Regions from separate parts of the Nocardioides kongjuensis genome, predicted to be linked through region 1. Evidence: predicted binding sites of a transcription regulator. Region 1 holds the regulator's gene; each other region holds the start of a gene.

Region 1 (4,606 bases):
GCCGCCTCAGCGGCCGGGCCTGACCCACGACCAACGGGTGGTGGATCAGCCGGGTCAGCGCGCGCTCGCGCTGACCTTCGCGGTCGAGTCCTTCTTGCCGGCGTTGGCGAAGGTGATCTCGATCCACTGCACCGACTTCCCGAATTGGTAGCGCTTGGTCTTGTCGCCCTTGCGGTTGACCTTGACCAGCTTGGTGACCGGCGCCTGGCCCTTCTTCTTGATGGTGACCAGGACGTAGCCGCCCTTCTTGCGCTTCGGGCCGTCCACGTGGACCCGCAGGTGGGCCTTGCCGCGGAACTTCGACTTGAAGCGGATCGTCCGCGAGGCGAGGTGCTTGAGCTCGACCGAGTCGGAGACCGACCGGCGCGAGGGAGACAGCTTCACGCCGCGCCACAGCTTGGCCCGCGGGTAGGCGGCACCCTCGGAGTAGTTCAGGGCCGGACGCCGGTTGGCCGCGGCGAACCGTCCGAACTGGGTGCGCAGGTCGGTGCCGCGCGCGGCCAGGGCGGCGCTGATCGCCTGCCGCGCGTTGGCCGGACCGGCGGCCAGGTCCCAGATGTCGCGCACGATGACGGGCATCCCGCCGGCGTCCGCCGCGAAGTGCTCGCTGAGGTACCTGAAGAAGATCCACGCGCCGTACGGCGCCAGGCCCTTGCGGTGGTCCAGCGGCTGTGCGGGCTGCCCCAGCGGGCCGCCCTTGAGGTACTGGATGTTGTCGTTGATCGCCGGGTACACCTCGTCCTCGGCCCAGGTCGCGGTCGCCTCGAGCAGCCAGCCGTCCTCGTTGACGTCGTAGGCGAACTGCACCGCGTGGAAGTACTCGTGGGCCGCGGTCACCTGCAGGTTGCCCAGCGGGCCGGGCACCGGGCCGAACTCGGCGTAATCGTTGTCGAGGACGCAGTACGCGGCCGCGGTCACGTGGCCCGCGACCCGCTGGTCGGTCGTGCAGTAGCCGTAGAGGCCGCGCTTGCCGAGGTCGGCGAGGTAGACGTCGAACTCGTTGCCGTCGCTGACGGGCGTCCGGTAGCCGGCGGCGACGTACCGGTTCGCGACGTTCGTCATCACGTTGAGCACCGCGTTCGGGTAGCCGGGAGCCGGGACGTCCGAGCCGGAGCTCGGGGCGTAGGCGCCCTGCACGTAGTGCACGCAGATGCTCGCGCTGCACAGCGGGGCTGCCTCGGGCGCGGTGTAGCAGGGAAGACCCGATCCCGGCGTGCACTCGATGCCCTGTGACGGGTAGCCCGGGGGCGGCCGGTGGGCGGTGCCGGGCCGCGCGAGCAGCTGCGCGGCGTCGTCCTGCAGGTCGCTCGGCAGGTCGTCGCGGGTGAGCGCGAGGTCGCGCAGCGCCATGGTCAGGTCGGCGCCCGTCGTGGCGTCGCTCGGCGCGGCGCCCGGAGCGGTGTCGACGATGTCCTGCACCGTCTCGAGGGCGTGCTCCGCGGTCGCCTGCGCGACCGTGTCGTCGATGTCGACGGGCACGGCGGTGCCGGCCGGTGCGGCCGGGTAGGTGTCGTCCGCGCGGGCGACGCCGCCGAGGACGGAGACCGTCAGCAGTGCGGCGAGGAGCGAGGACAGCAGCCCGATGAAGGGGAAGTGGCTGCGAGGAGGCATCAGGACCGGCCTTCGGTATGGCGACAGGACAGACAGACCCTATGTCACCGACCGGTCAGGAAAACCTCACACCCGCCGCAGCACCGCCGTCACCTTGCCGAGGATGGTCGCGTTGGTGCCGTCGATCGGCTCGAACGCCGGGTTGTGGGGGAGCAGCCAGACCTTGCCGTCCTTGCGCTGGAAGGTCTTGACCGTCGCCTCGCCGTCGATCATCGCCGCGACGATCTCGCCGTTCTCGGCGGTCGGCTGCTGGCGGATCACGACGTAGTCGCCGTCGCAGATCGCGGCCTCGATCATCGACTCGCCGCTGACCTCGAGCAGGAACAGCTGCCCGTCGCCGACGAGCTGGCGCGGCAGCGGGAAGACGTCCTCGACGCGCTCCTCGGCCAGGATCGGGCCACCGGCCGCGATCCGGCCGACCACCGGCACGTTGGCGGGTGTCGGCGCGGCGTCGCCGATCCCGGTCTCGTCGTAGGTCTGGCGGTCGGGGTCCTCGGCGGTGCCCATCGCCCGGCGCGCTGCCATCACCTCGGGCAGGAAGACCTCGAGGGCGCGCGGCCGGTTGGGGTCGCGCTTGAGGAAGCCCTTCTCCTCCAGGGTGCGCAGCTGGTGGGCGACGCTGGAGGTGCTGGTGAGGCCGACCGCCTGGCCGATCTCGCGCATGCTCGGCGGGTAGCCCCGCTTCTCGATGCTGTCCTTGATGTGGGCCAGGACCCGCTGCTGGCGCGGGGTCAGCCCGGTCGCGTCGGCCGGCCCGTCGGGCAGCTCGGTGACGCTGCTCGCCTTGCGCTCCGTGCCCTTGCGCTCCGTCATCGATCGCCCTCCAGCTCAGCTCGGGTGGTGTGGTCCGGATCGACCGGGCCCGTGTGACGACGCTAACCGAACCGGGCCGCCGGTTTCAAACATCTGTTCGAACCGCGTGTCGCGACACGCCGGTCGAACGAACTTTCGAACGGTACTGGAAATCCTCGAACACCTGATCTAGTCTCGTACACATGTTCGATCGAACGCCTGATCGAACACCTTCCGTCGGACCCCCTGGATACAACCTCCCTGGTTGCAGACAGCCCCGTCCACTTCCCCCGGAGGTCTCCATGAGCACCATCACCCTCGCGCCCCGCGTCACCGCCGTTCGTCGTACGGCGAGCGCCCGTCCCGTTGCGGCGGCCCGTCCCGTCGCCCGGGGGCAGGTCCGGCTGACCCGGCGCGGCCGTGCGGTCGTCTTCCTGCTGGCGCTGGTCGTGGTCGCCCTCGCGGCGATCTGGCTCGCCGCCGGGTCGGCCGCGACGCGCGAGGACGGGGGCGCCCCCCAGGTCCAGCTGGTGACGGTCGGCCCCGGTGACACGCTGTGGGACATCGCGAGCGACGCCGCCGCGACCTCGGGCGACGACGTGCGCGACATGATGGAGACCATCCAGCAGCTCAACACGCTCGACGGCAGCATGGTCTACGTCGGCCAGGAGCTCCGGGTGCCGACGCACTAGTCGCACCACATGACTCTTCGCTGCCTCGACCCCAGCGGAGATGGGGCCTGCACGGCCCCGGGGAAGACGAAGGGCGGGATCCGACCGAACCGGATCCCGCCCTTCGCGCGTCCTCGGGGGTTGGGCGACGGGCTCAGCGAGCCGCGCGCTTGCCGCCCTTGGGGGCGGCCGGGTCCCGCTTGGGGCGGGGCTCGTGGTGGTGGTGCGCGCTCATGCCCAGGGCGCGGGAGAGGCGGATGGCCAGCATGAAGGTGAGGAAGAGGCACAGCATGGCGCCCAGCGAGGCGACGGCCATGAAGGCCCAGGCGCTGCCCTTGCCGTCGTGGCGGGCGGTCGCGCCGAAGTCGATCGCCGCGACGACGAGGTACCCCCAGGCCACGATGGACGCCGTTCCGGCGGCGGCGATCAGCAGCAGCGCGGGTCGGAACTTCGCCTTCGCCCGATCGCCGGCCCGCTTGCCACCTGTCACGGCGGTCATTGTTCCTGATGGGTGGGTGGAATGCTCAGCCAACGCGCCCTCCACACCTTCCGGGCCGGCCGAGAAGCTCGTCGTGCTGCTGCGAATCGCCGGCCGGAGAGCGGTCGCGGGCCGGCCTTCGTGGCGGTGACCTGCGCAAACTCCACCCGGACCGGACCCCCGCCGAACTCGTGGCGACCCGCGCTTGCATCACTGGTGGCCGGGGCGTACGGTTACCACTACATCTAGTAGTTACAACGATGTAGTTCTCCACATCTAGTCCACAGGGCGGGCCTTCGTCACCCACAGGACCGGAGCGGAAACGCACAGTTCGCCCCACCTTTTCCACAGGCGGGGGAGTTGTCCACAGCCCGTAGTCTCGAGAGGAGGGGAACCATGCACTGTCCGTACTGCAAGCACCACGACACCAAGGTCCTCGACTCCCGTGTCTCCGACGACGGCTGCTCGATCCGGCGCCGCCGGGTCTGCCAGTCGCCGAGCTGTGAGAAGCGGTTCACGACCGTCGAGGCCATGCAGCTGACCGTGCTCAAGCGCTCCGGCGCGACCGAGCCGTTCACCCGCGAGAAGGCCGTCGCCGGTGTCCGCAAGGCCTGCAAGGGTCGCCCGGTGGACGAGGACGACCTGGCCCGGCTGGGCCAGGAGGTCGAGGACCAGCTCCGGCTGGCCGGCAGCCCCGAGATCGCCGCCCACGAGGTGGGCCTGGCGATCCTGCCGCCGCTGCGTCGTCTCGACGAGGTCGCCTACCTCCGCTTCGCCTCCGTCTACCGCGGCTTCGACTCGGCCGCCGACTTCGAGAACGAGATCTCCCTGATGCGGGCCGAGCGCCAGCTGCTGTCCGAGGGAGCCCAGCCCGCCGCGACGGGCTGACCACAGACGCCCGGCAGGTAGTGGGGAAGCTGCCTGCCGGGCCACCACCTTCCCCTTCACGCAGGAGCCCGTGCGGCTCCTGCATCGCCGACCGCCGAACACGCACCGCACGCCGACACAGGAGACCAGGAGAGCCATGACCGAGACGGCCCGTAGCCACACGCCC
Region 2 (4,606 bases), 170 kb from region 1:
CCTCATCGACCTGAAGACCTCCGACCGCACGGTGCTCCACGTGCTCGTCGTGCCGCCGTCGTTCAGTGACGACCAGGGCGCCGAGGCCCTCCTGGCTGCCGCGACGCCCGGCAACTCCCACACCGCCGGCGATCTGCTGTCCGTGGTGGCCGAGCACCGCGACATCGATCCGGCCGACCACTGGGAGGACGACGGCGGGCACTGGTGGGGCGAGGGGCGCTCGGCCCCGTCGTTCCGCGCCGGCGCCGCGGCCGGCGAGCGATGAGGTTCGTGGTCGGGTCCCCGGCGTAGGTCCGGCATCGAGGAACTGCCACTCTCCGTCGACCCCCTGCCAATCAGCGCGGCCGCGCAATATCCCGTGGCGCGCGTGCTGTTGTCACCGTCAGGATCGGCGGTGAGCAGGCAGGAGTGCGATGAACAGGCAGGCACGTCTCGGGATGGTCGCGACGGCCCTCGCGATCGTCTACGTCGTGTGGGGCTCGACGTACCTCGGCATCCGGGTGGTCGTCGAGGACGTGCCGCCCCTGACGGGGATGGGTGCGCGGTTCGCGGCCGCCGGGCTGCTCCTCGGCGTGGTGCTGCGGCTGCGTGGCGTCGACGTGCGCGTCAGCCGCGCCGAGCTCCTCGGCGCAGCCCTTCTCGGGCTGATGCTGCCCCTGCTGGGCAACGGCCTGGTGGCGATCGGGGAGAGCAAGGGCGCGCCGAGCGGAGTCGCGGCGCTGCTGGTCGCCGCGGTGCCGCTGTGGGTGGTGGCCTACCGGTTCGCGAGCGGTGACCGGGCGCGTGGGTGGTCCGTGCTGGGTGTGGTGCTGGGCTTCGTCGGGCTCGCGTGGCTGGTCCTGGGCGGCCGCAGCCAGGGCGACGTACCACTCGTCGGCGCCGCGTTCGTGCTGGCGGCGAGCGGGTTCTGGGCGTTCGGCTCCTGGGTGCAGCCGCGTCTCACCCTGCCGAAGGACCCGTTCGTGCTCGCGGTCCACGAGATGTGGACGGGCGGCGTGATGATGGTGGCGCTGGGCCTGGCCGTGGGGGAGTCGCCCACGCCGTTCGCGTACGACGCCCGGACCTGGCTCGCGTGGCTGTACCTCGTCGTGATCGGCTCGATGGTCGGCTTCAGCGCCTACGTGTGGCTGCTCTCCAACGCGCCGATCGGCCTGGTCGCCACCTACGCCTACGTCAACCCGGTCGTCGCGGTCCTCCTCGGCTGGGCCCTGCTCGACGAGCCGATCACGGCGGCCGTGCTCGTCGGCGGCCTGGTGATCGTGGCCGCCGTCGCGGTCGTGATCACCGTCGAGCGACCCCCCAAGCAGGCCGAGGACCCGGCGCTCGAGCCGGCCTGAGCGGGGAACCTACCGGCGGAACGTGAGGTGGATCGTGCCGCTCTCGGCCGTCTCGGTGACGACCTCGTAGCCCGCCTCGAGTCCCCGCAGGTCGTCCCAGAGCCGGATGCCGCGACCGAGCAGGATCGGCGCGATCGCCACGTGGAGCTGGTCGACCAGCCCGGCGGCGAGGAAGTCGCGGACCACGCTGGCGCCGCCACCGATCCGCACGTCCTTGCCGTCGGCCGCCTCGAGCGCCCGGTCGAGCGCCTCACGAGGCGTCGCCGAGAGGAAGTGGAACGTAGTGCCGCCGGCCATCTCGATCGAGGGCCGGGGGACGCCGTGGGTCAGCACGAAGACCGGGACGTGGAACGGCGGCTCGTCGCCCCACCAGCCGCGCCAGTCGGGGTCGTCGGGGAAGTTGTGCAGGCCGAACATCCCGGCGCCCATGATCTCCGCGCCGAGCTCGGCGAAGTACGCCTCGGCGTACCTGTCGTCGACGCCCGTGGTGCCCGCGCCCGAGGTGTCGTGCAGCACCCGCTCGCGGAACGTCCGGGTCGCGGCGTACGCGCCCGTCAGCCGGGGCCAGTCGTCGCCGAACGGGTTCTCGGGCGTCTGGTCCGTCGTCGTCGCGAAGCCGTCGAGGGAGATGTTGAGGTCGACCCGGACTGCCATGGCGTCAGCGTACGCATGCGACCATCCCGCACGTGACCATCACCCTCACCGACCTCCTCGTGGCCGACCCGCCGGAGGCCTGGCGGGAGGCTGGGTTCGCGGTGGACGACGACGGCGGCTGCCGGGTCGGCGCGGTGCGGATCCGGCTCGTCGGGCGGGAGCGTGGCAAGGGCATCGTCGGGTGGGAGCTGGGCGGCGTGCCGGCAGGCACGACCGACCTCGACGGTGTCCCGACCGCGGCATCGACGACGCCGCCGTCCGAGCCCGCCACCCACCCCAACGGGGTGACCCACCTCGACCACGTCGTGCTGCTCTCGCCCGACCTCGCGCGGACCAGGGCCGCGCTGGAGGCCGTCGGTCTCGACGTACGGCGGGAGCGGGAGGGCGCCATCGACGGTGCCCCCGTGCGGCAGGTGTTCTTCCGGCTCGGTGAGGTGATCCTCGAGGTGATCGGGGCGCCGGACACCGCGAACGAGGGACCGTCCAGCTTGTGGGGACTGACCCATGTGGTGAGCGACATCGACGCGACGGCAAGCCTGCTGGGCGCGCGGACCGGCCAGGTGAAGGACGCCGTCCAGCCGGGGCGGCGGATCACGACGCTGCGGCACCGCGATCTCGGGATGTCGGTGCGGACCGCGCTGATCACGCCACACCTCCGACGCCATCGATGAGCCTCGAATCCACCGGGACCCTCCTTGCGAACCGTCCGCGGGCTGCGGTCGCGTAGCGGGCACAGCCTTCAAAGGCGCAGTGACGAGAGAGGTGCGTAGGAGGCAGGTTCCGCGGTCGGGTTGCGGTTCCCCAGGAAGGTCGAGGGGTCGCGCACCGACCGCCACGCGACCACCGGCCGCAGCCTCGAAAAACCGCTAGAAAACAGGCGAAACCCACCGCAAGGGCATTTCGTTCGAACGCGTGTTCGACTAGAATGGAGCCATGATCTCGGACCTTTCGGAAGCCACCCCGGAGCAACTGCTCCACGCTTCCGAAGACGGTGTCCGAGACCGTCGCGCGGCCGAGGTGCGACAGCTCGAGCTGCTGCTCGCCTGGGCCGATCTCCACTCCGGAGACCCGCGGGCCGAGCCCGGTGCCGTACCGGTCAGGTTCGGCGGTCCGCGGTTGATCACCCTCGGTGGGGACGGGACGCCGGAGGTCCAGGACCTGGCGTTGGTCGAGATCGCGATCGCCCGCCACGAGGGCGTGCTGACCACCCGCAACGCCCTGGCCGACGCGTTCGACCTGCGCCACCGCCTCCCGAAGGTCTGGGCCGGCGTCCGTGCCGGGCGGTGCGAGGTGTGGGTGGCCCGCAAGGTCGCCCGCTGGTCCCGCAAGCTCGACCGCCACCAGGCCCGGATCGTCGACGACGCGGTCGCCGCCGCACTGGACGAGGCACCCTCACGGATCCTCACGATCGCCGAAGCCAAGATCATCGAGGCCGACCCGGTCGCCCACGCGAAGCGGATCAGCGACAACCAGAAGGCCAAGGGCGTCTGGTACCCGAAACCCCGCCCCGGTGCACAGGTCGACGACACCGACGGCACCGGTAACACTGCCGGGGTCGCAACGGTGTTCGCCCGTCTCGCCGAGGCCGACGCGATCGAGCACGCCGCCATGGTCGAGCACCTCGCCACCGCGCTGGCCGAACACGCCCCCACGCCCGTCGACGGCGAGGAGCCGCTGGGGATGGACCACTGGCGGGCCGAGGCCTTCGCGATGCTCGCCGACCCCGCCGCCGTCCTCGCCTTCCTCCACGGAATCGACGAGGAAGAAGTCGAGGGCACCGGGACCGAACCCACCAACACCCCGGCTGCCGAGATCGTCGTCCACGTCGCCCAGCAGTCCGACGGCACCCTCGGCCCCCTCGCTCGGGTCGAAGGGATCGGCCCGCGACTGCTCGACCAGGTCCGCGGCCTGCTCCGCTGCAACGCCATCATCACCGTCACCCCCGTCGTCGACCTCCACAACGGCCGCTCGGTCAACGGCTACGAGCACCCCACCGACGTCAAGAAGCGCACCGAGCTCCGCGCCATCGGGGACGTGTTCCCCCACGCCACCGGACTCTTCACGAGAAACGGCCGGGCACCCGACCACGACCACACAGTCCCGTACGACAGGAACGGTCCGCCCGGCCAGACCGGTGACCACAACGACACCCCGTTGTCGCGACACCACCACCGAGCCAAGACCCACCTCGGCTACACCGTCCTGCAGCTCGGACCCGACCGCTGGGTCTGGGGCACACCCCACGGCCTCCACCGCCTCGTCACCGGCAGCGGCACGACCACCATCACCCGAGCCGAGTACCACGTCCTCGAGGAACAGGCAGTCGTGCTCGCCACCGACTACGCCGCCTGAGCGACGGACATACGCGTTGAGAGGGTCGACAATGTCCCGATGAAGTCACGCATCGGGGCAGTGATGACCATCCTCGCGTTCGCGCTCGCCGGCTGCGGAGGCAGCAGCGACGAGCCGGGCGCCGCGCCGAGCAGCAATCCGACCCGGGCGGGGACGACGCCCACCGAGGCGCCGTGGCAGGCCCTCGACGGCCCGCTCGGCCGCTGCGGCCCGCAGCCGGCGGACGTCGCGGGGACGGGGTTCGAGCCGACGGTCCTGAAGGA
Region 3 (4,606 bases), 1.0 Mb from region 1:
CGGTGCTCGAGAACGTCGTCGACGGCGTCGTCCCCGACGACCCTGCGGTGCTCGCCACCGCCCTCACCCAGGCGGAGCGGATGAGCAGCCTGGTCGAGGACCTGCTCGACCTGGCCCGTGTCGACGCCGGGAAGGCGCCGCTCGCGGCGCGGGCCGTCCCGCTCGCCCAGCTGCTGAGAGATGCGGTCGCCGAGGCGCAGGCGCTCGGCCGCGGCGTGACGTACGACGTGCGCGTGGCCCCGCCCGACCTCGTCGTCACCGCCGACCCGGCGCGACTGCACCAGCTCGTCGCCAACCTGCTCGACAACGCGTCGCGGCACAGTCCTGCCGGCGGCACGGTCGTGGTGCGGGCCGAGGTGGCGGGGGAGCGGTACCGGATCGAGGTCCGCGACTCCGGAGCCGGTGTCCCCGCGGCCGACCGGGAGCGGGTCTTCGAGCCGTTCGGCACCCTCGCCGCATCCGCCGGCACCGGGGGCACCGGTCTCGGCCTCGCCATCGCCCGGTGGGTCACCGACCTGCACGGCGGCACCATCGGCTTCCTCGACCCGGAGGGCGGCGCCACGGGCGCCCGGGTCCGGGTCGAGCTGCCCCTCGAACCCGCGGCCCGCCCGGGCGCCGTACCGATCCCGTCGAGCCAGGAGGCACCCGTGTCCACTCCGACCGCACCCCCGCCGGCCCCGGTGTCCCCGCCGCCGTCCATCACCGACGACCTGCTCGGTGGCTTCTGGCCCGAGCGCGGAGTCCCGGCCCGCCCAGCCCTGCTGCTCGGCGCCGTCGGCGCCGGCCTGCTCGGCGGCCTGGTCCTGCCCGAGCGCGCCCTGGGCATCGGCACGTTCCTGGTCCTGCTCGCCGCCGGGTCGGTGGTGCTCGGTGCGAGCCGGCAGCGACGCGACCCGTTCACGCTCACCTGCGCGGGGCTGTGCGTGCTGCTCGCCGCGACCGCCGTCGTACGCGATGCGGAGTGGGTGGTCGTGCTCTGCCTCTTCGCCGGCGCCGGGGTGTGCGTGATCGGCGTGACCCGCGGACGCAGCCTCGGCGGGTTCCTGCTGTCGGGGCTGATGTGGCCGGTCGCGGGGCTGCGCGGGATGCCGTGGCTCGGGCGGACCATCGCCGCGGTCCCGGTCGTCGGCCACGGCGCCGCGGTGCTGCGCACCCTGGCCTGGTCGGTGCTCGGGCTGGTCGTCTTCGGAGCGCTCTTCGCCTCCGCCGACGCGCTCGTCGCGGAGTGGGTCGACGCGCTGCTGCCCGACCTGACGATCGACACGTTCGTGCTGCGGGCCTTCGTGACCGTGGCCGTCGGCGGCACCGTGCTCGCGGCGGCGTACCTCTCGCTCAACCCGCCGCGCGTCGAGCGCAGCACGACCGGCCCGCGGTCGGTGGCGCGCCGCTACGAGTGGCTCGCTCCCGTCCTCGTCGTGGTCGGTGTCTTCGCGGTCTTCCTCGTCGCCCAGGCGACGGTGGTGTTCGGCGGGCACGCCTACCTGCAGCGGACGACCGGGCTGACGTACGCCGAGTACGTCCACGAGGGCTTCGCCCAGCTCACCGTCGCCACCGCCCTGACCCTGCTCGTGATCGCCGTCGCCGCCCGCAAGGCCCCGCGCGAGACCCCGTCCGACCGGCTCTGGCTGCGGGTAGCCCTCGGCGCACTGTGCGCGGAGACGCTCGTCGTGGTCGCGTCGGCGCTGTACCGGATGGACGTCTACCAAGAGGCCTACGGCTTCACCCGCCTGCGCCTGCTCGTCGACGTCTTCGAGGGCTGGCTGGGGCTGCTCGTGCTCGCGGTGCTCGTCAGCGGGATCGGGCTCCGCGGTGCGTGGCTCGCGCGATTCGCGCTCCTGAGTGGCGTCGTGGGTCTGCTCGGCCTGGCCCTGGTCAACCCGGACGCGTGGATCGCCCGCCACAACCTGGCGCGGTACGACGACACCGGCCGCGTCGACTGGTTCTACCTGCGCGGCCTGTCCGACGACGCCGTCCCCGCGCTCGCCGAGCTCACCGGCAACGACCGGGTGTGCGCGCTCGCGGGTCGGGAGGTGGGTGGCGACGACTGGCTGGAGTGGAACCTGGGACGCTCGCGGGCGGTCGATGCGCTGGAGGGGATGAGGGAGGTCCCGCTCAGCGCCGCGGCGGCATGCCCCGGACGCGAGGACTGAGGCTCGGGCAGCGCAGCCAGGGTTGCCAGAACGTGGGCCAGATCCCGGGGGCTTCGTGACAACCTGAGCTTGTGGTGTCGCGGGACAAGTACGTGGTCGAGACGGATGGGCTGAGCACCTCCGAGCGAGCTGACGTGTGCCGGGAGCTTCTTGCCCTCGCGGCGCCGGAGGTCGCGACCTTCGAGACTGACATTCCATGGTCCATGGCGGAGGAGTGGCCGAGCGAGGTGCGCGAGGCAGCCGAGCGCTTGAGCTCGTTGAGGGAGCCCAGACGCGGGGAAGACCGGCTCTACCGCCGGACGGGGGTACGAAAGAACGACCAGGTCGGCGCATGGGATGCGTTCGTCGCGTTCGCGCCCTACGCGTTCGATGCGTCGGCGTGGGGGCAGGGGGCACACCGTCTGGTCGCGTTGGCCGACTGCGCGCAGTCGATCGTCGTCCGCCTGAGCGGTGACCAGATCGCGTTGGTGAGCACGGCGCTCGAAGCTCGACTGGTGCCCGTGAGGTGACCGGTCGGTGACCTTGGTGAGCCTCCCGAATCGAGCCTGCAGTGTCTCGTCGGGCGGCTCCATGGCCACGACGTCTCGCCAGGCGGTCCGCCTTCTTGCGGTTGCAACCTTGGGTGCGGGAGCGCGGACCTCACCGGGCCCTGCGCGCCTCGGGAACGCGAGATCTGAGAGACCGTCAGGCGAGCCTTGACGATTCGAACAGGTGTTCGATAGGATGAGCGCATGACTTCTCCCGGGGCGCTCGACCAGGCCACAGCCGTGGCCGAGCGTGCCTCGGTGCTGGCCGGCGTCGAGTGGGACGCGGTCGACGGGCCGGACGTGGTGGCGGGTGTGGAGGCGATCGTCGCGGCACGCTCGTTCCTCGATGCCGCGTTGCTGCGCGGGATCGAGCGGCTCGATGCCACCGACGCGGTCCGGGGGTTGGGGTGGGCGTCGGTCAAGGACTTCCTCACCCACGCCACGGGTGGTCACAAGGGGACTGGTGGTGGGCTGGTCCGCGCGGTCGAGCAGCTGCGTGACCTCCCGGAGGTGCAGGAGGCCCTCGAGTCCGGGCGGGTCACGTTGCCCCAGGCCCGGACGATCGCGTCGAAGGTCCACACCTTGCCCCGGGTGCCGCAGTTCCGGACCGCGGTCGCTGGGCGGATGCTGGAGCTGGTCGAGGCCCGTGGGCACGACGCGTCGGATCTGCAGACCGTGTTCGGTGACGTGGTCCGCGAGCTCGACCCCGACGCCGCGCTGGTCAACGCGGAGAAGGAACGCGCGAAGGCCGAACGCGCTGCTCATCACGCCCGGCACCTGTCGTTCGCCGAGGACGGCCACGGCGGGGTGAGGGTGAAGGGCTACGGCAGTGTGGAGGACGTCGAGAGGATCAAGGCCACCCTCCACCCCCTCGCCGCCCCCGTGACCAGCGAGCCGGGCTCGTGCGGCGGTGTGAACCGTGCACCGGGTGAAGCGATGTTCGACGACGACGGGGTCTCCACGAGCGCTGCGGCGTGTCTGACCCCGGGCTGCCGCCACGATGGGCGTGACCCGCGTGAGGCCGGTGCCCGACTCTGGGACGCGCTGGTCGACGCCTGTGACCGGCTCGCCGCCACCGACGAGCTGCCCCGTGACCACGGCACCAAGCCGCGAGTGGTGGTGCTGATCGACCAGGAATCACTCGAGCAGCAGGTCATCGACGCCGGGCTGGCCCGCAACGGACACACGCCGACCGGAGCCCGGGTTTCGGCGACCGCGGTCCGGCGGATGGCGTGTGACGCCGAGATCATCCCCACCGTGCTCGGCGCCCACGGGCAGGTGTTGGACGTCGGCCGTGCCCAACGACTCGTGACGACCGCGATCTGGACCGCGTTGGTCATCCGCGACCGGCACTGCGCGTTCCCCGGCTGCACCCGCATGCCCCTCGCCTGCGATGCCCACCACATCCGCCACTGGGCCGACGGCGGTGCGACCAGTCTCGACAACCTCGTGATGCTGTGCCGCCACCACCACGTCCTGGTCCACCAGACCCCCTGGGCCGTCCACATCGACCACGACACCAGACAACCCGTGTGGACCCCACCACCCCGCAACACCCGCGACGGCTACAGCAAGGCGGGGATCACCTACGCACCCGCCCGACCACGCGCCGCCTGAACCAGCCCCATGCGGGAGGTTCACGAGCGGCACCTGAGGACCGTTGCCCGGTACCTCAGGCCGAGGTGGAGCACCCTGCCGGCTTCCTAGCGTGGACGGCATGACGATCCTGCTGTCCGATCCCCGCGTCCGAGCGGTGCCCGTGGCCGAGTGCGGCGAGCCGCTGGTGCGCCTGCCGCACGACCTCTCGCCCGCCGGCGCCCTGGTGCGCGCGGACCTCGCGGACCGGCTGGTCGCCGCCGACCGGTTGCTGCCGCCCGGCATCCGGCTCCGCGTGGTCGAGGGCTTCCGGCCGGTCGAGGAGCAGCGCGC

The links. The regulator LexA, encoded in region 1, represses DNA repair genes until DNA is damaged. The targets are predictions, from matches to a motif close to TCGAACANNTGTTCGA.
Region 2: the regulator LexA is predicted to act here: its motif matches at 2,896-2,911, upstream of BJ958_RS13730 (DUF222 domain-containing protein).
Region 3: the regulator LexA is predicted to act here: its motif matches at 2,854-2,869, upstream of BJ958_RS19390 (HNH endonuclease signature motif containing protein).

The regions. Positions count from the first base shown of each region.
Region 1 is NZ_JACCBF010000001.1:3,037,087-3,041,692, reverse strand. It holds gene BJ958_RS14585 (ATP-dependent DNA helicase) at 1-23, shown strand, start outside; gene BJ958_RS14580 (MXAN_6640 family putative metalloprotease) at 55-1,611, opposite strand; gene lexA (transcriptional repressor LexA) at 1,678-2,424, opposite strand; gene BJ958_RS14570 (LysM peptidoglycan-binding domain-containing protein) at 2,706-3,095, shown strand; gene BJ958_RS14565 (hypothetical protein) at 3,229-3,573, opposite strand; gene nrdR (transcriptional regulator NrdR) at 3,949-4,440, shown strand; gene BJ958_RS14555 (vitamin B12-dependent ribonucleotide reductase) at 4,577-4,606, shown strand, end outside.
Region 2 is NZ_JACCBF010000001.1:2,864,618-2,869,223, reverse strand. It holds gene BJ958_RS13750 (DUF5994 family protein) at 1-265, shown strand, start outside; gene BJ958_RS13745 (EamA family transporter) at 414-1,337, shown strand; gene BJ958_RS13740 (dihydrofolate reductase family protein) at 1,347-1,991, opposite strand; gene BJ958_RS13735 (VOC family protein) at 2,024-2,662, shown strand; gene BJ958_RS13730 (DUF222 domain-containing protein) at 2,925-4,343, shown strand; gene BJ958_RS13725 (alpha/beta hydrolase) at 4,383-4,606, shown strand, end outside.
Region 3 is NZ_JACCBF010000001.1:4,037,458-4,042,063, reverse strand. It holds gene BJ958_RS19400 (DUF4153 domain-containing protein) at 1-2,150, shown strand, start outside; gene BJ958_RS19395 (hypothetical protein) at 2,222-2,659, shown strand; gene BJ958_RS19390 (HNH endonuclease signature motif containing protein) at 2,882-4,294, shown strand; gene BJ958_RS19385 (M15 family metallopeptidase) at 4,395-4,606, shown strand, end outside.